One region of the Mesorhizobium sp. M7A.F.Ca.CA.004.12.1.1 genome, then DNA from elsewhere that is predicted to be linked to it. Evidence: predicted binding sites of a transcription regulator. Region 1 holds the regulator's gene; each other region holds the start of a gene.
What was found. The regulator LexA, encoded in region 1, represses DNA repair genes until DNA is damaged. The targets are predictions, from matches to a motif close to TGTTCNNNNTGTGTTCNG.
Positions count from the first base shown of each region.

Region 1 (9,300 bases):
CCTGCAGGACCATGTCAAGGCAATGATCGCGCCCTATAAATATCCGCGATCGGTAAAATTCATCGCCGCTCTGCCCAAGACCCAGACCGGCAAGATCCAGCGCTTCCGGCTGCGCACGGAGAAAATCGATTGAGCGAGCCATACGATCCGGCGTCCGAAGGCGCCCAGATGTCGTTCAAGGAGCGCATGTCCTACAGCGACTACCTGCACCTGGAGAAAGTGCTGGAGGCCCAGACGCCGCTGTCATCGGCGCATGACGAGATGCTGTTCATCATCCAGCATCAGACCTCCGAACTCTGGATGAAGCTCGCTCTACACGAGATTGGAGCCGCGATCCGTTCCATCCGCGCCGACCGGCTCGAGCCGAGCTTCAAGATGCTGTCGCGCGTTGCGCGGATCTTCGAGCAGCTGAACAATGCCTGGGATGTGCTGCGGACGATGACGCCGAGCGAATACACCGAGTTCCGCGACGCGCTCGGCCAGTCCTCGGGTTTCCAGTCCTGGCAGTATCGCGCCATCGAGTTCATGGCCGGCAACCGCAACCTGGCCATGCTCGGGCCGCACAAGCACCGGCCCGACCTGAGCGGAAAGCTGGAAGCGATCCTGACCGAACCATCGCTCTACGACGAAGCGCTGCTGCTGCTTGCGCGCAACGGATTCGACATCGGTGCCGATGCCAAGCGCACGGACTGGCGTGAGACGCGAACCGAGAATGAAGAGGTGCTGGTCGCCTGGCAAACCATTTACCGCGATCCGCAGCGCTACTGGATGTTCTACGAACTGGCAGAGAAGCTGGTCGACTTCGAGGATTATTTCCGCCGCTGGCGCTTCAACCACGTCACCACGGTTGAGCGCATCATCGGTCTGAAACGCGGCACCGGCGGCACGTCGGGTGCTTCGTATCTGAAGAAGATGCTCGAGGTGGTGCTGTTCCCGGAACTGTGGACGGTCCGCACCCGGCTCTGACATCGTCGAAATGAAAACAGCGACGCGCGGCGGCGGAACACCCTTCGCGAACAACCGGGGACTGACTGACCATGAGTGGATTTCCTGATCTCGCCGCAGTCGAAGCGATGGATGCCACAGATCCGCTGCGGGCCATGCGCGACCGTTTCATTCTGCCGGAGGGGGTGATCTATCTCGACGGCAATTCACTGGGGGCAGCGTCTCATGCCGTTTTCGGCGAGCTGCAGCAGGCGGCAACCCAGGAATGGGCCCAGGACCTCATCCGAGCCTGGAATACGGCCGGATGGTTCGAGATGCCGATCGAACTCGGCGATCAACTCGGACGCCTGATTGGAGCCGCGGCCGGCCAGACCGTCGTCTGCGACACGACGTCGACCAACATCTACAAGGTGCTGCATGCGGCGCTGGAGATTCGGCCGGGCCGGTCGGTCATCGTCGCCGAGGGTGACAGTTTCCCCACCGACCTGTACATCGCCGAAGGCGTGGCCTCGACACGGGACGGCGTCCTGCTGCGCCTCGCGGGCGTCGACGCGCCCACTATCGAAGAGCTGATCAACGAAAACGTCGCGGTGGTGCTGGTCAACCACGTCAACTACAAATCGGGTGAACTGCGCGACATGGCGGCGCTGACGCGCAAGGCTCATGCGGCCGGAGCGCTGATCGTCTGGGATCTATGCCACACCGCCGGCGCCCTGCCCGTCGAGCTCGATCACGCAAATGCCGATTTCGCCATCGGCTGCACTTACAAGTACCTCAACGGCGGTCCGGGCGCACCGGCCTTCATCTATGCCGCGCAGCGCCATCACGGCGATATCAGCCAGCCGCTCAGCGGCTGGTGGGGCCATGCGCGGCCCTTTGCCTTCGAACGGGGGTATGTTGCCGGCACCGGTATCCGCCGCTTTCTGTGCGGCACCCAGCCGGTCCTGTCGATGCGGGCGCTCAAAGGCGCGCTTGCCATCTGGAACGACGTCGACATGGCGGCATTGCGAAAAAAGAGCGTCGCGCTGACGGAACTGTTCATCCAGCTCGTCGAAGCAAAGTGCGGCGCCTATGGCCTCACGCTGGAGACCACCCGCGACGCGACCAGGCGCGGCAGCCAGGTGTCGTTCCTTCACGATCACGGCTATCAAATCATGCGGGCGCTGATCGAGCGCGGCGTCATCGGTGATTTTCGCGCGCCATCGACCATCCGTTTCGGCTTCACGCCCCTCTATATCGGCTACAAGGATGTGTGGCTGGCGGTTCAAGTGCTAGAAGACATTCTGCGCACGGGCGCATGGAAGGACCAGCGTTTCGCCGTCAAGGAAGCCGTTACCTGACGCAACGATCCCCGCGATTTGCCGTCGCCGCCCTCACTGCCCGGCAGATGACGGAGGGCTGATTCCAGCCACAAATGCCAACAGACGTTGGCGTTTTGGCTCCGTTTCGTTCACGGCAAACGAACGTCCCGAAGATTGATAGCGTCCCTTGTGGAGGTCGATCGGCAGATGATGCCAAGCCTTGGGTCGAGGATGAGCCACAGGTCATTAACCATAATGGTTTCAATGTGAGCAGGCGCATTGCCGTGGTTGGCGCCTGTCGATCGCGACCCGCTGGCAAGCCCAAATAATTTCAGCAGCCTTAACAAATTCATTAAACTTTAAACGGTTGCAGAACACAACTGGAACAGATAGTGTTTGTTCTGGGTTTGTTTTTCGATTCTGGTTTCAGGTAATCTGGGGGCCGCCATGCTGACACGCAAGCAACATGAACTGCTGATGTTCATCCATGAACGCCTGAAGGAGAGCGGCATTCCGCCATCCTTCGACGAGATGAAGGAGGCGCTCGACCTTGCCTCCAAATCCGGGATTCATCGGCTGATCACCGCACTTGAGGAGCGCGGCTTTATTCGCCGGTTGCCCAACCGGGCACGCGCGCTGGAAGTGCTGCGATTGCCGGACTCGATCGCGCCCGGCCTCAACGCGGCAAAGAAGTTTTCGCCAAGCGTCATCCAGGGCAGTCTCGGTCAGGGTGGTGCCCTTGGCCGGCAGATCAAGCCGGCGCCTTCGCGGATGCCCTCGCCCGGCAATGATGACGATGCGGTCTCCGCCGTGTCGATACCGGTCATGGGCCGTATCGCCGCCGGTGTGCCGATCGATGCCATCCAGCATCAGACGCATTCGATCTCGGTGCCGCCGGACATGATCATGGGCGGCGCCCACTATGCGCTGGAGGTTAAGGGCGACTCGATGATCGAGGCCGGTATCTTCGACGGCGACACCGTCATCATCCGTAATGCCGACACGGCGAACCCCGGCGAGATCATCGTGGCGCTGGTCGATGAAGAGGAAGCGACGCTGAAGCGGTTCCGCCGCAAGGGCGCTTCCATCGCTCTCGAAGCCGCCAATCCGGCCTATGAAACCCGTATTTTCGGCCCAGACAGGGTCAAGGTGCAAGGCAAGCTCGTCGGCCTCATCCGCCGCTACTGAGGCGGCTGCGGGTTGGCCGCTGGCTTCTCGGGTTTCTTGAAGGGTGCCAGCCCCCTCGCCTCACGAGAGTATTTGCGTTGCGTGTGCCAGGGCCGATATGGGCTGTTCACCGCGAAGCTGATTGTCGCCGGCGTGGTCGCCGATTGGCGATCGAAGAAGACCGCGGCACTGCCTTTGCGAGCCAGTTGCCGCTTGGTGATGACGAGAACCAGCGGATTGTGACAGGCGTCATAGGCGGTGGCGTCATTGATGACGATCAGCTCGGCGAAGCCACAGGCTTTCCAGGTGTCCTTGCGGTCCTCGACATAGGCAATGATCGCACCGGACATATGCCTGGCCACGCAAACGCCTGAGGAGCAATAGAACGGCGATCCCGGCGGTAGCTCAACGGCGTCCGCGACGTCGAATTGCCCATCGCTCTTGTCGAACACCTCTGGCACGACGATGGTTTCTGATGTCAGGGCGCGTTTCCAGTTGTCGACGGTGAATTCGTTCGGCCGTTCCCGGCTGACGGCAAGCTCGCCGCCACCGATCGGCAACGCCACCAGCCGGGCGTCTTCCGAGATCAGCACATCCGGCGTGCGCGTATCCGAGACGGTCAGCAAGCCTGCCAGCGCGAATGGCAGAGCAGCGAGCCGCAGCCAAGTTGTCGCCATCGTCGCGATGACCAGGGCAATTGTCACCAGCAGGACAGATTGCTGCGAAATCAGCCCAACCCCATCGACAGGCGAACGTTCGGAGATCCAACCCGATATGGCGATCATCACCGTCAGGCCCTTGCCCATCAGGTAGAGGGCCGGCCAATCCAATCCGAAAGGCATCAGCAGCGCGCTTGCGACAGCCAGGAACATGACGACGGTGACGATCGGCATAACCGCCAGATTGGCGAACAGGCTGAGCGGCGACACACGCTGAAAATGCCAGATGGCAAACAGCGTCGTGGCGCTGCCGGCGATGATGGAGGTCATGGCAAGGCCGGTTGCCGCGAGCACGAACTTTCGCGTCAGGAAACCGGGCATGGATCGCTTTGGGGGCGGCGGTCTTGCTTTTCCCGCGCGGTGATCGGCCCAGCCGGCATAGGCGCCGACCAGAGCCGCGGTCGCGGCGAACGACATCTGAAAACTCGGGCCGACCACCTCATGCGGCGACACCACGATGACGGCGATCGCCGAGATCGCCAGATTGCGCATGGTGAGTGCTGCTCGATCGAACAGCACGGCAATCAGCATCACCGCCAGCATGATGAAGCTGCGCTCGGCGGCAACGACGACTCCAGAGATGATGAGATAGGCCGCGATCGAGAACAGTGCGGCGAAGGCGGCATACTTCTTGACCGGGCGACGCGCGGAAAAGTCGGGAAACAAGGCGAAGGCGCCGCGCAGCAAGCCCATGATGGTGCCTGCGACCAGCGCCATGTGCAGTCCCGAAATCGAGATGATGTGGTAGATGCCGGTACGTCGCATCGCCTCATTGATGTCATCGGGAATGCCGGCGCGCACGCCGACGATCAGCGCCGCGGCGATCTCGCCTTCGGCGCCGCCGACGCTCGCCCTGATATGGTCGGCGATGGCCTCGCGGGCATTTTCCACGCTAGAGGAAATTCGGGCCGGCAGCGGCATGTCGCCACCGTCGCTGACGACAAGCTTGGGGTTGCCGAGAAAGAACCCGCTGCCGCCGATGCCGGCAAAATAGCTGTCGAAGGAGAAATCATAGCTGTCCGGCCGCACCGGCCCAGTCGGCGGCAAAAGCTTGGCATATCCAGTGATGAGGGAGCCTGCGGTCACGTCAGCCGGGATCTTGCGTGCCGAAAGCCGCACCCGTTCCGGCGCATAGCGCAGTTTCGGTCTTGCGGTCGACGTCACGTCGATGGTCAGCCGGATACGGCCAGTTTCCATCCGGTCGAGCGAGACGACGCGGCCGGTCACCTGCGTCGAGATTTCCGAGCCCAACATTTGTGTGCCCGCACGCCACGTCTCGACCTTGGCAGCAAGCAGTCCTAGGGCGCACAAAAGCGCCGCCATGAAACACAGATGGGTCTTTGGCCATGAGCGCGAGACCAGCGCACAGATCCCCGTCAAGATGACAACCGCGACAGGTCTCGCAAAGTCGGGTTCAGCCGTCAGCGAAAAATAGCCGATCGCTCCGATCGCCAGGCAGACCGGCACCAGCAGGAAGGCCACGCCCCGGTCGAGTTCCAGGCTCGCCGCCGTGTTCACGCTGTGGCGCAGGCGAGGCAGTGATGTCAGGCTGATTTGCCGGCGCACGCGAACGATCCTGCCGGTTTCGGCAACAGGAACAGAGGCGGCGACATCCGCTTGCAAGGGCGCCTTGCCGGGATCCGGCACAAGGGGCGATGGCGGCGGCAATGGGGCTGGCCGAGGCGCAAACAGGGACCGTTCGCTGACGCCGATGGCAGCGTCCTCGCCCTGATCCGAGCCCCAGCCTCGTCCAGCCATCGGGTCTGCCCCTTGCGCCCTCGACACCCTATGCTACATGAACGCCGGGCGCGCGAAAGCCCGCGCAACCGCACCCCGCTTCAGATGGTTTCCGAGAGTTCCATGTCCGACAAGGTCGTCACCCGTTTTGCCCCTTCGCCCACCGGCTATCTGCACATAGGCGGCGCGCGCACGGCGCTGTTCAACTGGCTGTATGCGAAGCACACTGGCGGCACGATGCTGCTGCGCATCGAGGACACCGACCGCGAACGCTCCAATGAAGCCGCGACGGCTGCCATCCTCGACGGGCTTTCCTGGCTTGGCCTGAGCTGGGACGGCGAGCCGGTGTCGCAGTTCGAGCGTGCTCCGCGCCACCGCGAGGTGGCTGAGGAGCTCGTGCGCATGGGCAAGGCCTATTATTGCTATGCCACGCCGGCCGAACTGGAGGCCATGCGCGAGGCCGCCAGAGCCAAGGGGCTGCCGCCCCGCTATGACGGCCGCTGGCGCGACCGCGACCCCTCTGAGGCGCCCGCAGGCGTCAAGGGCGCCATTCGTATCAAGGCGCCGACCGACGGCGAGACCATCGTCCATGACCGTGTCCAGGGCGAGGTGCGCTTTCCCAACAAGGATCTCGATGACTTCATCATCCTGCGTTCTGACGGCAATCCCACTTACATGCATGCCGTCGTCGTCGATGATCATGATATGGGAGTCACCCATATCATTCGCGGCGACGATCATCTGACCAACGCCGCTCGCCAGACCGTGATCTACAACGCCATGGGCTGGAACGTGCCGTCCATGTCGCATATCCCGCTGATCCACGGCGCCGATGGCGCCAAGCTGTCGAAGCGGCACGGCGCGCTTGGCGTCGAGGCCTATCGCGCCATGGGCTACCTGCCGGAGGCGCTGCTCAATTACCTGGCGCGCCTTGGCTGGAGCCATGGCGACGACGAGATCATGTCGATCAAGGATATGATCTCGTGGTTCGACATCGGCGATGTCAACAAGGGCGCGGCGCGCTTCGACTTCGCCAAGCTGGAGGCGATCAACGGCGCGCATATGCGCCGCATGAGCGATGCCCGACTGTTCGACATCTTCATCGCTACCCTGCCCTATCTCGAAGGTGGCCCGGCGATCGCCGCGCGCCTGAACGACAGCACCAAGGCGCAGTTGCTGGCAGCGCTTCCGGGCTTGAAGGACCGCGCCAAGACGCTGGTCGAGCTCGTCGATGGCGCGGCCTTCCTGTTCGCCACGCGCCCCCTGCCGATCGACGACAAGGCGGCCCTTCTGCTTACCGACGATGCCCGCAAGATCCTGCGCAGTGCTCACGAAGCTTTGAACGGGCTTGCGAGTGACTGGACAGCCGCCTCGGCGGAGGCGGCGATACGCGAGGTGGCAGCGGCCGGCAGTCACAAGCTCGGCGCGGTGGCCCAGCCTTTGCGCGCTGCGTTGACCGGCAAAAGCACCTCGCCGGGCGTGTTCGATGTGCTCGCCGTGCTCGGCCGCGAGGAAAGCCTGGCGCGCATCTCAGATCAAATCGATTAGGAGCAAACTGGCCCAAGAAGATTGGCATTGAAAGGCGGGTTTCGCAGTGCAACATTAGGCCTTGGCCCAATCTGGCACGCACCTCCTGAAATGCGGTGGCGAATACGCGCATTGCGGTGATTTTCGACGTGTCGCTCTGCAGAATTTTGCCTTTGCCGGCATGAGGAAACAAGAAGGAGTTTGCAATGACCGAAGCTGCGAAAAAAATGGATTTGGGCGGCAAGACCCAGGAGGCCACGGCAACGCTTGCATTCGCCGGCAAGACCCATGAATTCAAGGTGCGAAGTGGTTCGGTCGGGCCTGATGTCATCGACATCGCCTCGCTCTACTCAACCACCGGCGCCTTCACTTACGATCCGGGCTTCACCTCGACGGCAAGCTGCGAGTCGGAAATCACCTTCATCGACGGCGATGCCGGCATCCTGCTGCACCGCGGCTATCCGATCGACCAACTGGCCGAACACGGCGACTTCCTCGAGGTCTGCTATCTCCTGCTTTACGGCGAACTGCCGACCAAGGCGCAGAAGGACGACTTCGACTATCGTGTGACGCGCCACACCATGGTGCATGAGCAGATGTCGCGCTTTTTCACCGGCTTCCGCCGCGACGCGCACCCGATGGCGGTGATGTGCGGCGTGGTCGGCGCGCTGTCGGCCTTCTACCACGACTCCACCGACATCTCCGACCCCTACCAGCGCATGGTTGCCTCCATGCGGCTGATCGCCAAGATGCCAACGATCGCGGCGATGGCCTACAAATACCACATCGGCCAGCCCTTCATTTACCCGAAGAACGAACTGAACTTCGCCGCCAACTTCCTGCACATGTGCTTTGCCGTGCCGTGCGAGGAATACAAGATCAACCCGGTGCTGGCGCGCGCCATGGAGCGCATCTTCATTCTGCACGCCGACCACGAGCAGAACGCCTCGACCTCGACCGTTCGTCTCGCCGGCTCGTCGGGCGCCAACCCGTTCGCGTGCATCGCCGCCGGCATCGCTTGCCTGTGGGGCCCAGCGCATGGCGGCGCCAATGAAGCGGCGCTCAACATGCTTGGCGAGATCGGCCATGTCGATCACATCCCCGAATTCATCGCTCGCGCCAAGGACAAGAACGACCCGTTCCGCTTGATGGGCTTTGGCCACCGCGTCTACAAGAACTACGATCCGCGCGCCAAGATCATGCAGAAGACGGCGCATGAGGTTCTGGGCGAGCTCGGCATCAAGGACGATCCGCTGCTCGACATCGCCATGGAACTGGAAAAGATCGCGCTGACCGATCCCTATTTCATCGAGAAGAAGCTCTACCCGAATGTCGACTTCTATTCCGGCATTACGCTGAAGGCGCTGGGTTTCCCCACCACCATGTTCACCGTGCTGTTCGCGGTCGCCCGCACCGTCGGCTGGATCGCACAGTGGAAAGAGATGATCGAGGATCCGCGCCAGAAGATCGGCCGCCCGCGCCAGCTCTATACCGGCGCACCCGAGCGTGACTACGTGCCGATCGCCAAGCGGTGAATTGGGAGTAGGGATTGGGCAGTAGGCAGTAGGGACGGTGAACTTCCCTACTGACTATTCCCTCTCTTGACATACCGCATCACCACCTGCGCGGCGATCTCGCCGGACGGTCTATCCGTCGCCATGCGCCGCGTGATCTCTGCAAATCCATTCTTCTGCCAGGCGCGCATGCCGCTGTCGGCGAACAGGGCTTCCAATTGCCGGGCCAGATTGTTCGGCTTGATGTAGCCGTCGTAGAATTCCGGAATAAGCGCTCGATCCGATATCAGATTGGGCAGCAGCGCCGACCAGACGGAAACGAGGTACGGCGCCAAGACCCGCGCGACCGGGTCGAGCCTGTAGCAGGAAATCATCGGCACGCCGGCCAGC
Region 1 covers NZ_RZRK01000124.1:1,098-10,397, reverse strand. The annotation lists partial or broken gene EN984_RS09220 (2-aminobenzoate-CoA ligase) at 1-133, shown strand, start outside; gene kynA (tryptophan 2,3-dioxygenase) at 130-966, shown strand; gene kynU (kynureninase) at 1,038-2,285, shown strand; gene lexA (transcriptional repressor LexA) at 2,694-3,434, shown strand; gene EN984_RS09200 (ComEC/Rec2 family competence protein) at 3,428-5,890, opposite strand; gene gltX (glutamate--tRNA ligase) at 5,993-7,417, shown strand; gene gltA (citrate synthase) at 7,603-8,931, shown strand; gene lpxB (lipid-A-disaccharide synthase) at 8,979-9,300, opposite strand, start outside.

Region 2 (7,464 bases), on a different contig from region 1:
GTCGTCGACCGTCGCTTTCGCCGGCGACAAGCTGCAATATTTCACCTGGTCGGGCTATGAACTGCCCGATTTCAACAAGAGCTTCCTTGCCGCGCATCCCGATGGCGTCGAGGCCTCCATCTTCGGTGACGACGATGACGCCTTCACCAAGGTCAAGGCCGGCTTCCGCCCCGACATCGCGCATCCCTGTTATGACAAGGTGGCGCGCTGGAACAAGGAAGGCCTGCTGCAGCCGATCGACACCAAGCGCATCAAGAACTGGGATTCGATCTTCCCGGTGTTCAAGAACCTGCCCGACCTGCAGGCCGGCGACGGCAAGGTCTGGATGGTGCCATGGGACTGGGGCAACACCTCGATCCTCTACCGAACCGATCTGGTGAAGAACCCGGAAGCGAGCTGGAACCTTTTGTGGGACAAGCAGTATGCCGGCCGCATGGCGACGATCGACGCCGTGCACGACACGCCGGTCGTTGCCGCACTGCTCGCCGGCGTCAATCCGTTCGACATGACGCCGGAGCAAATGGACAAGGTGGCCGAGAAGCTGCGCGAGCAGCGCCCGCTGCTCTCCAACTACACCACCGACATGACCTCCGTCGAACAGGCGTTGGCCAGCGGCCAATTGGTCGCCGCCATGACCTGGAACGCGTCCGCCACGTCGCTGAAGAAGCAGGGCGTGCCGGTCGAGTTCATGAAGCCGAAGGAGGGCATGCTGACCTGGGCCTGCGGCTTCGTCATGCTCAAGGACGCCAAGAATGTCGATCTCGCCTATGACTTCATCAACAGCCGGCTGGATGCCGACTCCGGCAAATACCTGATCCAGGCCTATGGCTACGGCAGCTCGCTGAACTCCGCCTTCGCCACCGTGCCGAAGGAGGAACTTGAGAAATTGCAGCTGCCATCCGATCCCGAGGTGTTGCTGAAGACCACCATCTTCACCGGGCCGATGAAACAGAATGACGACCTCGCCAAGATGTTTGAAAAGGTCAAGGCGGGCGGGTGAGTTTCAACCGTATTCGAGGCGACCAATTGCCGAAGTTTGCGCTGCCCCTCACCTGCCTGCCGGCATCCTCTCCCCGTATAGTGACGGGGAGAGGGACGCTGTCATCGCCCATTTCGCCAATCATCAGCGTTGCAAGGATGGCGCCGGCGTTGCGGCCAGCCACTTCTCCCCGTCACTATACGGGGAGAAGTGCCCGGCAGGGCGATGAGGGGCAGCACTGACGCCCGATAGCTATCCAACCCTGAAGCCGGCCTTGGTCGCCACCGGCCCTAAGCACTGCAATAAGGACTAACAAATGGACATGCTGGACGAACCGGCTGAGAAGCCGAAGGACGATGCCGATGTGCGGGTCGGCCGGCGCGTGCGGGCGCTGCGGCTGGAGCGCAATCTGTCGCTGGCCGATCTTGCGGCAAAAGCTGGTGTGTCGATCGGGGCGCTCAGCCAGATCGAGCGCGGCATGTCCTCGCTGCGCGTCAAGGTGATCTGGCCGCTCGCCGCCGCCCTCGACATCGAGCCGTCGGCGCTGATCGCCGACGGCAACGATGCGGCCAACGATCTCTATTGCGTGCGCGCCGACAAGCGGCGGCAGATCCCGGTGAAGTCGGAAGGCATTGCCAAGGCGCTGCTGTCACCCCCGGGCGCGACGCTGACCGGCATGCTGGTGACGGTGGAAGCCAGCGGCGGCACGGCCGAGGCCTATGCCCATGCCGGCCATGAATTCGGCTTCGTGCTGGCCGGCGAGGTCGAACTGGTGGTGGATTCGACAAATTACGTGCTGAAGGCCGGCGACAGTTTTGCGTTCAAGAGCACGCTTTTGCATGCCTTCCGCAATCCGGGCACCGAGCGTTGCCAGATCCTCTGGGTCAACACCACGAAGCCGTCCGAGGTTCGCGATGGCGCCTGATCCACTCGTGCGGCTGCAGGCGGTCTCGAAGATTTTTCCTGGCGGCATCGTCGGGCTCGACGCCGTCGACCTCGACATTATCAGCGGCGAGTTTGTCACGCTGCTCGGGCCGTCGGGTTGCGGCAAGACCACCAGCCTGCGCGTCATCGCCGGTTTCGAAAGCCCGTCGAGCGGCAAGGTGTTGCTCGATGGTCGCGATATCACGGCCCTTCGGCCCTTCGACCGGCCGGTCAACACCGTGTTCCAGGATTATGCGCTGTTCCCGCACATGAATGTCGCCGAAAATGTCGGCTTCGGTCTGTCACTGCGCAAACTGTCTGGAGCCGAACAGGCAAAGCGAACCGGCGAAGCCCTCGACATGGTCGGTCTCGCCGACAAGCTTGGCGCCCGCGTCTCCGAACTGTCGGGCGGCCAGCGCCAGCGCGTCGCGCTGGCGCGTGCCATCGTCTGCGAACCACGCGTGCTGCTGCTCGACGAGCCGCTGTCGGCGCTCGATGCGCATCTGCGCGAACAGATGCAGGTTGAACTGAAGCGGCTGCAGTCGCGGCTCGGCACCACCTTCGTCATGGTCACCCACGACCAGACCGAAGCGCTGTCGATCTCCGACCGCATCGTCGTCATGAACAAGGGCCGCATCGAGCAGATCGCGCCGCCGGCCACCCTTTACGACCGGCCCGCCACGAAGTTTGTGGCGAGCTTCATCGGCACCATGAATCTCCTGCAATCGCGCTTCGTCGGCCGAGACGGCGATCGCCTGCGCTTCGCCGCCGGCGCCCTGCCGCTGGAGGCTATTTCTGAAACTAGCGAGGCACCTGCCGAGGGCGCCACCCGCACCATCGGCGTGCGTCCGGAGGATTTGCTGGCGATGACCGAGGCCGCGCCCGGCACCGCGCCGGCGCGCGTCAACAGCGTCGTCTTTCACGGTCGCACGCTGCGCCTTCATGCCGAACTCGGGCAGGGCGCGCCTGTTGTCATCGATGCGCCGCGCCAGGCCGAGGGTTCCCAATTCAGCGTCGGAGACGTGGCGCATATCAGCCTGCGCCGTGGTGCCAACTGCCCGGTGCTACCAAGCTAATTTTGTCGACGTTAAATAACCGGAGCACACGCCGCGCGGTGGCTACAAGCCGTCGGTCAACGGCCGGGGGTATGTCGACTGGTCGATCCACGATTTTCGGGAGGTCAGGGCATCATCGGCTACGGATCGTAGGGTTCGGCCCCTGCTCGAAAATGCTTGCTCCGCCGTTAAGCTTGCGGGCGCTGATGCGGAAACCATTAGCGCCGGTTTTGTTTTCACTTGATTCGTTCCCTTTTTGTTCTAAGCTTCTCGGCTTGATACAATCTGCCGGACGAGATCGGTTGTGAGTGGGCAATTTTCATACGGAACCGCGAAGAACGGTCAGACCTTTTTCCGATTTGAAGGACAGAGCCCGATCCGGGAGCCGCATCTGTTTTACGGATTTCTCGTTGAAGACCCGGTCAATGCCATGCTGCGGCGCAGGGCTGAGCACTACAATCAGGAACTGAGATTGCGGGGATGGCTGACGCCAACCGATCAAATGCACATATCCCTGATCGGCCTTGGCGACGGCAAACAGAAGCGTGTGGTGGAGATCGCCCGCCATGTCGGCTTGCTGATGCAAGCCACACCATTCGATGTTTGCTTCGACCGCCTGTCGGCTTTCGGCGGCGGGGCGCTGGTGCTTCGCAGCAGCGACCATTCGCCGACTTTGCAAGCCTTCTGGCGCAAGCTCTCTGCCGTAATTGACGACAGCCCGCTAAAGCCATTCATCACGACCTCGCTGGAGCCACATGTCACGCTGCTTCGCGACAGGAGGGGCGTTCCAAAAGTGCGGGAACGGATCGTTGAGCCGATATCCTGGACAGTGCGGAGTTTTTCGCTGATCCGTAGCCACCAGGGTGAATACAAATGTCCGGCGACCTGGCAATTGACCGGTCAGGACGATTCCCTAGCCGGCATGTGAGAAATCGTCGTCATACAGCCGCTATATCAATCGTCCTGACACGGCTTGTCAGCTGTAGTGCCGGCAATGGTGGCAGGCCAGCAAGCTGTTCCCCATTTGCAGTGCGTCTGACAGGAGGAACACAAATGACCATCGCGGAAATTGCCAAAGATTTCACCGAACTGCTCAAGCAGGGCGATAACGAAGCTGCTGCCGAGAAGTACAATGCCGATGATATCGTCAGTCTCGAAGCCATGGCGGGGCCGATGGCCATCTCCCATGGCAAGGAGGCTCTCAAGCAGAAGGGCCAGTGGTGGCAGGAGAACAACGAAGTGCATGGCGGCTCGGTCGAGGGCCCCTATGTCAACGGAGACCAGTTCGCGGTGCGCTTCAAGTTCGACATCACGCCCAAGGCCACCGGCGAGCGCGTCACCATGGATGAAGTTGGCCTCTACACAGTCAAGAACGGCAAGATCACCGAAGAGCGCTTCTATTATTGAGGCGGAAATGCCACCGGGAGACTGCTCTCTTCGCTCCCGGGTTGAAAACAAGCATGACGGCCAAGACAACGTCCTGGCCGTCATGTGGGAAGATCAGATCGTCTTCACGTACTGCCCAAGCTGATCGGCCACCGTGCCCCAGCCGTTGAAGAAACCCATCTCCTCATGGTTGTTGCGGGTCGCCTCGTCGCGATGGATGGCGGTGGCGGTGTAGCGCGTGCCCTTGCCGTCCGGCTGCAAGGAGATAACAGCGGTGATGAAGGGTTCCCCTGACGGCCGGTAACCCGGCAACAATGCATCCGTCCACACCAGCCGCTCGTTCGGCACGATTTCGAGATAGCAGCAATGGCGGTCGTTGACCTCGGTTCCGTCGGGCGACTGCATGCGCGTGCGGAACAGCCCGCCCGGCCTGAGGTCTATCTCGCAGTCGGTGATCATCCAAGGCTTCGGCGTGAACCATTGCTTGACGTGCTCCGGCGTCGTCAAGGCGCGCCACAGCAATTCGCGCGGCGCATCGATGACGCGCTCCAGCACGAGGTCCAGTCTGGGATCCGGCTTGAGGGGATAGATCATTTTTCTGTCTCCTTGAGGGTCATCACATAGGCGTCGAACTGGTCGAGGCGGCGCTCCCACAGCGTGCGCTGTTCGGCCAGCCAGTTTTCGGCAAGCTTCAGCGGCTCGGGCGCCAGTTGATAGGTCCTGACCCGGCCGGTCTTTTGCGAGCGCACCAGCCCGCAACCTTCGAGGATTTTGAGATGTTCGATGAAGGAGGGCAGGGCCATGTCGAACGGTTGGGCAAGCTCGCTGACCGAGGCAGGGCTGCGGTTCAGCCGCTCCACCACGCGTCGCCGCGTCGGATCGGACAGTGCGCGAAAGATGCCGTCGATCGGCGGAGGGCTCGGAGTTGTGGTCTGAAGGCTTGTCATTGGTTGGTCCTGAGGCGCTGTCAAAATACTTAGGGAAATTCCTTAGTGTTGGCAAGGGCAAAACCGAAGGCATGCCGGGGAGCGCTGGCAAAGCGCGCAGAGCGTCCTTAATCTGCGGTCAGATTCGAAATCGGAAGGGCCACTGTTTTGACGATCATCATGTACGGCATCACCACCTGCGACACGGTCAGGAAGGCGCGCCTCTGGCTGGAAGGCCATGACGTGGCCTACAGGTTTCACGATTTCAGGGCAGAGGGACTGGACGCGAAGCGGCTGGATGGCTGGGCGGGCAAGGTCGGCTGGGAAAAGCTGCTCAACAAGGGTAGCACCACGTTTCGCGAACTGCCGGACAACGACAAGCAGAGCCTCGACGAAAAGAAGGCCAAGGCGCTGATGCTGGCCAAGCCGACCGTGATCAAGCGACCGGTGCTGGAGGTTGGGGATCGGATTCTGGTGGGGTTCAAGGCTGATGTTTATGAGGCGGTGGTGAAGTAGGGCAGCGCATACACCTCACTTCGTCATCCTATGGCGAAGCAAGGAGCGGAGCGACGCAGCGCAGACCATAGGATCCATGCCGTGATCTATCCGTGTTGCAACGGTGCAGATTCTGCTCCGCTGCGCCTTTCGACTGAGGTCGCGGCATGGATCCTCGGGTCAAGCCCGAGGATGACGAAGGTCTGGCTAACGATGGCTAATTGTGAGCGCTTGCGCTGAGATACCCCGCCAGCGCCACCGCATTGTTATGCGCTTCATCATGCGCGCCATAGAGCAGCGTCACCTTGCCGTGGCTGATCAAGCCTCGCAATTCACTCACCGCCTCGCCGTTCCCGTCCAGCTCAGCACGATACCGCTCCTGAAACTCCGGCCAGCGCGCCGGCGCATGGCCGAACCACTTTCGCAGGTCGTCGCTCGGTGCGATGTCCTTCAACCACAGCGTCAGCGCAGCGTCTTCCTTGCTGACACCGCGCGGCCAGATGCGGTCGACCAGAACCCGCTGCCCGTCATCGGGCGCGGGTGGCTCGTAGATACGCTTGACCGCCAGGTCGAAGGCCATCGCACCCTCCGTACGGTCAAGCCCATTCACCCTTGCGCATGACGGGCACGCGGGCGCCGTCCTTGTGGACACCATCGATGTCGATCTTGTCCGAACCGATCATCCAGTCGATGTGGATGAAGCTCTTGTTGCCGCCGCGCGCCGCGATCTCGTCCTGGCTGAGCGAGGCGCCGTCGACGAAGCACTTCGAATAGCACTGGCCGAGCGCGATATGGCAGGCGGCGTTCTCGTCGAACAGCGTGTTGAAGAACAACAGCCCGCTTGCCGAGATCGGCGAGGAATGCGGCACCAGCGCTACTTCGCCGAGGCGGCGCGCGCCCTCATCTGTATCGAGCACCTTCTTCAGCACATCCTCGCCCTTCGATGCCTTGGCCTCGACAATCCTGCCTTCTTCGAAACGCACCGAAATGTCGTCGATCAGCGTGCCCTGGTAGGACAGCGGCTTGGTCGAGGAGACATGACCCTCGACCCGCCTTGCATGCGGCGTGGTGAAGACTTCCTCGGTCGGGATGTTGGGGTTGCAGGTGATGCCGTTCTTGGCGGTCGAGGCGCCGCCCATCCATTCATGGCCGTCCGCCAGTCCAACCGTCAGGTCGGTGCCGGGTCCGGCAAAGTGCAGCGCATGGAAATCATGGCCGTTGAGCCATTCGGTGCGGCTGCGCAGCGCCGCGTTGTGCGCCTTCCAATTGCCGATGGGGTCCTCCACATCGACCCGCGACGCGGCGAAGATGGCGTCGGCGAGCTTCACGACCGCGACATCGTCGGCATCGTCAGGAAAAACCTGCCTGGCCCAGGCGAGGTCCGGATAGGCCACGATGTTCCAGTTGATGTCGAAGCCGGTGATCTTTTCCAGCGCCGGCTGGTAGGCCATCGAATTCGCCTTGTTGGCGCGCGCCACTTTCGCCGGATCCTGAGCCGACAACAGCGATGGATCCTCGCCGCGCACGGCAAGCCTGGCCGCATTGTTGGAAAAGGCGTTCGCCATGCCTTCATAGAGCCAGCCGGCGGCGCGGTCGAAGCTCGCATCGGCGCCGAAGCGGTAGCGGGCCAGCGTCATCTCGTCGTCGTTGAAGATCGGCGTCACCAGCCCGGCGCCGGCCTTGTAGGCGTGCTCGACGA
Region 2 covers NZ_RZRK01000218.1:636-8,099, reverse strand. The annotation lists gene EN984_RS13880 (ABC transporter substrate-binding protein) at 1-1,000, shown strand, start outside; gene EN984_RS13870 (cupin domain-containing protein) at 1,296-1,904, shown strand; gene EN984_RS13865 (ABC transporter ATP-binding protein) at 1,894-2,979, shown strand; gene EN984_RS13860 (2'-5' RNA ligase family protein) at 3,263-3,886, shown strand; gene EN984_RS13855 (nuclear transport factor 2 family protein) at 4,012-4,365, shown strand; gene EN984_RS13850 (SRPBCC family protein) at 4,459-4,938, opposite strand; gene EN984_RS13845 (metalloregulator ArsR/SmtB family transcription factor) at 4,935-5,291, opposite strand; gene EN984_RS13840 (ArsC family reductase) at 5,439-5,786, shown strand; gene EN984_RS13835 (DUF488 domain-containing protein) at 5,983-6,345, opposite strand; gene EN984_RS13830 (aminopeptidase) at 6,362-7,464, opposite strand, start outside.
Region 2: a site for LexA is predicted at 3,205-3,222, ahead of EN984_RS13860 (2'-5' RNA ligase family protein). Genes of this name have one in related genera too.

Region 3 (5,225 bases), on a different contig from region 1:
CCTGGACGGACGAGACCCTGCAGGCCGAGATCCACAACCGGCTCGACCAGGCGGCCAGGCGCAGGAAGTACCGGCAGGGCAAGAAGACGCCGGTCGACTACGAGCTCGTCTGGCGCGACCGGCCGAGCCATGTCTTCCTGACCCGCGACGACAGGCTTATCGAAACGCTGCGCGGCTCGATCAAGTCGGCGGTCGGCAAGGAGCCGACGCTGTCGACCTCCGGTGGAACGTCCGACGCGCGTTTCATCAAGGACTATTGTCCGGTGGTCGAGTTCGGGCTGGTCGGCAAGACAATGCATATGGTCGACGAGCGCGTCGCCATTGCCGATTTGGAAACGCTGACGCAAATCTACCAGCGCTTCATAGAAGACTGGTTCGGACAGGGCTGAACAGCATGCTTTCGGCGGACGAAACCCAAGCTTCGCTGACGGGCGCCTGGCGATTGATGCTCGGCAAGGCCGACGGCCTGCGCCTGCTCGACCTGTCGGCCGACGGCTTCTGGAATTCCTTCTTCGCCATTGTCGTTGCTGCACCGGCGCTGATCGTCGGCTGGGTCGGCATCGCCAACGAACTCGGCGATCCCGACGCCTTCGCGGGCCGCTTCAGCATGCTGGTGCGCCTGGCGACGGTCGACATCGGCTCCTGGGTGCTGCCGCTGATTGCGCTCGCCCTGATCGCGCCGCGCGCCGGCATAGGCGGCCGCTTCGTCCACTACGTCGTCGCCAGCAACTGGGCTTCGGCCATCACCGCCTGGCTGATGCTGCCCTCGGCGCTGATCCGGCTTTTCCTGTCGTCCGCAAGCCAGGCTGCGAGTCTTGTGTCGCTGTTCCTGTTTGCCCTGTCGATGGTGCTGACCTGGCGCATGACCAACGCCACGATCGGCAGGGGCGCATCGGTCGGCACCGCCGTTTTCGTCGGCATGTTCATCGCCTCGCTGCTGGTGCTGTTCGGCCTGCAGACGCTGCTCGGCATCACCGTGCCGGACGATGCCGGAGTTCAGAGCCTGTCCGGGCTCGTCTCGACTGGATAATCGACACCGGTGAGAAACAGCCCGTCGGGTGGCGCCACCTGTCCGCAGGCGGCGCGGTCGTGCGCCTCGAGCGCCGTTTTCAGGTCGGCCGCAGTCCAGCCGCCGTCGCCGACGCGCTTGAGCGAGCCGACCATCGAACGTACCTGATTGTGCAGGAACGAGCGCGCCGAAGCCCTGACCTCGATCATGTCGCCCTGTCGGCTCACATCGAGCCGTTCCAGCGTCCTGATCGGGCTGTTGGCCTGGCACTGGGTCGAGCGGAAGGTGGTGAAATCATGCCGTCCCAGCAGGACTTTCGCCGCTTCGTGCATGGCGCCGGCGTCGAGCCGCTTCGGCACCCACCAGACCTTGCCCTTGTCGAGCGCGGCCGGGGCACGGCGGTTCAGGATGCGGTAGAGATAGTGGCGGCCGATGGCCGAGAAGCGGGCGTCGAAGCTGTCGGAGACGACCGTCGCTTTCAGGATGGCGATGCGCGCCCCGGCCGCCTGCAGATGGGCGTTGACTGCATCGCGCACCTTGTCGCCCGGCCACGCCTTGGCGAGGTCGGCATGCGCCACCTGCGCGGTCGCATGGACGCCGGCATCGGTGCGGCCGGCGGCGCGCAGCCGGATCGCTTCGCCGCAGAATTTTTCGATCGCCCGCTCGATCGCCTGTTGCACCGAAGGCTGATCCGCCTGGTGCTGCCAGCCGGCAAACAGACTGCCATCATATTCGATGTCGAGGCGAAAACGCGGCATGCCGGGCGGCTATACGCTCTCGCCTACGCGGCGAGAGCGGTGAAGGCGGAGGCGTAGACCAGTGTGCCGGCCTCAGGCGCGTCGCCCCAGGCCAGCGCCTGCAGCGCTTCGCCCTGGTATTCGCTCTCGAAGTTCTCGGCACGCGTGTGGCTATATCCGAAACGCCCGTAATAGATGGGGTCGCCGAGCACCACGGCCAGCGTTTCGCCGGCATCCCTGAGGCGGATATGCGCCTCGCGGATCAGCGCGCCGCCGATGCCGCTGCCATGGAACGAGGGCTCCACCGCCAGCGGTGCCAGCGCCACGGCCGCGAAAGTCTTGCCGCCATTCTGGACGAACAGCCGCGAAAACAGGATGTGGCCGACCACCTGGCCGTCCTCTTCCGCCACCAGTTCGGCAACAGCGTCGCCGCCGGTCACCAGCGCGTCGACCAGACCGGCCTCCGCCTGCTGGCCGAAAGCGTGTTCCTCGACGAGGCGGATGGCCTCGCGATCCCGCGGCGTTGCCGCGCGTATCGACATCATGCTCATGAGAATTTCAGTCCTTTTTCGATCTTGGCCCCGCGCAGGAACTCCGACGCGGCAGCGGGCTTTCCGCCCGCGCGTTGAACTTCGACCAGCCTGATCGCGCCTGCCCCGCAGGCGACCGTCAGCCGGTCATCGAGAATTCCTCCCGACTCGCCCAACTCTTCCCAAAGCGACAGGCCTTGCGACAGCGTCGAGCGAAGCAGTTTCAGCCGCTCCTGGCGGCCGCCAATTCCTATCTCCGACCACGCGCCGGGAAAGGGTGACAGGCCGCGAATATGATTGTGGACCTCACTTGCTGAGCGAGTCCAGTCCACGCGAGTCTCGGATTTATCGATTTTCTTGGCGTAGGTCACCCCATCCACAGCTTGTGTGGTGAATGTCAGGGTATTCCTTTCCAGTCGCGCCAGCGCTTCCACCATCAAGGCAGCACCGACACTCATCAACCGATCATGCAGATCGCCGGCTGTCATATCGGGTTCGATGGCGCATTTTTCAACCAGCCCGACCGGGCCGGTGTCCAGCCCCTCTTCCATGCGCATCACCATCATGCCGCTTTCCAGGTCGCCGGCCATGATGGCGCGCTGGATCGGCGCGGCACCGCGCCAGCGCGGCAGAAGCGACGCATGGCCGTTGATGCAGCCGAGCCGGGTCGCCTCGAGAACCGCCTTCGGCAGCAGCAAGCCATAGGCGACGACCACGGCGACATCGGCCTGCAAGGCACGGAAAGCGGCCTGCTCGGCCTCGCCCTTGAGCGAAACCGGCGCCCGGACTTCAATGCCCAGCCGCTCCGCCTCGCGCTGCACCGGCGATGGCGTCAACTCCAGCCCGCGCCGCCCTGCGGCGCGCGGCGGCTGGGTATAGACGGCTGATATCTCATGGCCAGCCTCGGCGATCGCGCGCAAAGTCGGCACCGAAAACTCCGGCGTACCCATGAAGATGACGCGAAGGGGCATGGCCCTATCCCGCCAGCTTGCCCGGCGCCTTGTCCCTGGCAAGCTTCTTGAATTTCTTCACCACCATGTCGCGCTTCAGCTTCGAGATGTGGTCGATGAACAGGACGCCATTGAGGTGGTCGATCTCATGCTGCAGGCAGGTGGCCATCAGGCCCTCGGCCTCCATATCCTGCAATTTGCCGTCGCGGTCGACATATTTGACCCGCACGGAGGCCGGGCGTTCGACCTCGGCGTAATAATCCGGGATCGACAGGCAGCCTTCCTCATAGACCGAGCGCGCGTCGGCGCTCTCCAGGATTTCCGGGTTGATGAAGACATGCGGCGCCGGCGTCTCGTCTTCCTTGGCCAGATCGATCACCAGCAAGCGCAGCGGCTCGCCGATCTGGATTGCCGCCAATCCGATGCCCGGCGCGTCATACATGGTCGCCAGCATGTCGTCGGCTAATTTGCGCAAAGGTGCGTCGACACGCTCCACCGGCTTGGAAACCTGGCGCAGGATGGGGTCGGGAAGGATGATGAGCGGCTTGATCGACATGGCGTTCCACCTAAGACCTCCAGAGAAAAGCGTCAACCGGTAGGCTGGAGGCTCGTTCACGTTTTGATCTGTGCCGGCAGCGCGAATCGTTTATGCTGTCCACATGAATGATTTGAGCACCATCCTTTCCGAACCTGTCGCCCGGCTTGGCGCCACAACCGTCACGCTCGGCCATGCGCTGGCCTTCGGCGCTTTGCTGTTTCTGGCCCTGTTCGTGGCGCTGGTCATTGCGCTGTGGCGGTCGGCGAAGGCGCGCGCCGTCGCGGCTGCGGAAGCCGCCGATCATGCCCGCGATGCGGAAGTGCGGATGGCCGGCATTCTGCAAAAGCAGGCCGAAATGCAGGGTCGTATGGGCGCCATCGCCGAAGTGTTCGGCGCACGGCAGGCGGAGCTGACGCAGTCGATCGGCCAGCGCCTCGACGCCATGACCGGCCGGCTCGGCCAGACCATGACCGAGCAGACCAAATCCACGCATGAGAGCCTGGCCAAATTGCAGGAGCGGCTGGCCATCATCGATGTCGCGCAGGGCAACATCCAGTCGCTCGCCGGCCAGGTCGTGCAGCTGCAGGCGATCCTCTCCAATAAGCAGACGCGCGGTGCTTTCGGCCAGTCTCGCATGGAGGCGATCGTCGCCGACGGCCTGCCGCACGGCGCCTATGAATTCCAGGCGACGCTGTCGAACGGCAGCCGTCCTGACTGCCTGGTGAAGATGCCGAACGGCGCGCCGTCGCTGGCCATCGACGCCAAGTTTCCGCTCGAGGCCTGGAATGCCATCCGCGCCGCCGATGGCGCCGACCTGCAGAAGGCCGCCTCGCAGGCCTTCCGCCGCGACATCGAGATCCATGTCCGCGATATCTCGGAAAAATACCTGATCCAGGGCGAGACGCAGGACACCGCCTTCATGTTCGTGCCGTCGGAATCAGTGTTCGCCGAGATCCACGAGAATTTCGAGGCGATCGTCCACAAGGCGCACCGCGCCCGAATCGTCATCGTCTCGCCGTCATTGCTGATGCTGTCGATCCAGGTCATCCAGGCGATCCTCAAGGATGCCCGCATGCGCGAACAGGCGCACCTGATTCAGGGCGAAGTCATCCGGCTGATGGAGGATGTCGCGCGCGTCGACGAGCGGGTGCGCAAGCTGCAGGTGCATTTCGGTCAGTCGGCCAAGGACATCGACGACATCCTGGTTTCGACGTCGAAGGTCACCAAGCGCGGCCAGAAGATCGAGGCACTGGAATTCGGCGCGCAGCCCGACGGCGATGCCGCCGCGGACGCAGCGTCACGGGCTCCCGCCGCGAAGGTCGATACTGGCGCGCGCGTTGCCGATTCGAAAACCGGGCAGCTCAGGCTGAGGGTCGTTGAAGGCGACGATTGAGGCGCGGTGCCGGACCGGCGCTACTGCTCCTCCAACGTGGTCATGCCCTGAAATTCAGGCAGCCAGTG
Region 3 covers NZ_RZRK01000396.1:445-5,669, forward strand. The annotation lists partial or broken gene dapE (succinyl-diaminopimelate desuccinylase) at 1-389, shown strand, start outside; gene EN984_RS20390 (transporter) at 395-1,030, shown strand; gene truA (tRNA pseudouridine(38-40) synthase TruA) at 997-1,767, opposite strand; gene EN984_RS20400 (N-acetyltransferase) at 1,791-2,297, opposite strand; gene fmt (methionyl-tRNA formyltransferase) at 2,294-3,247, opposite strand; gene def (peptide deformylase) at 3,252-3,782, opposite strand; gene EN984_RS20415 (DNA recombination protein RmuC) at 3,886-5,157, shown strand.
Region 3: a site for LexA is predicted at 3,836-3,853, ahead of def (peptide deformylase). Genes of this name have one in related genera too.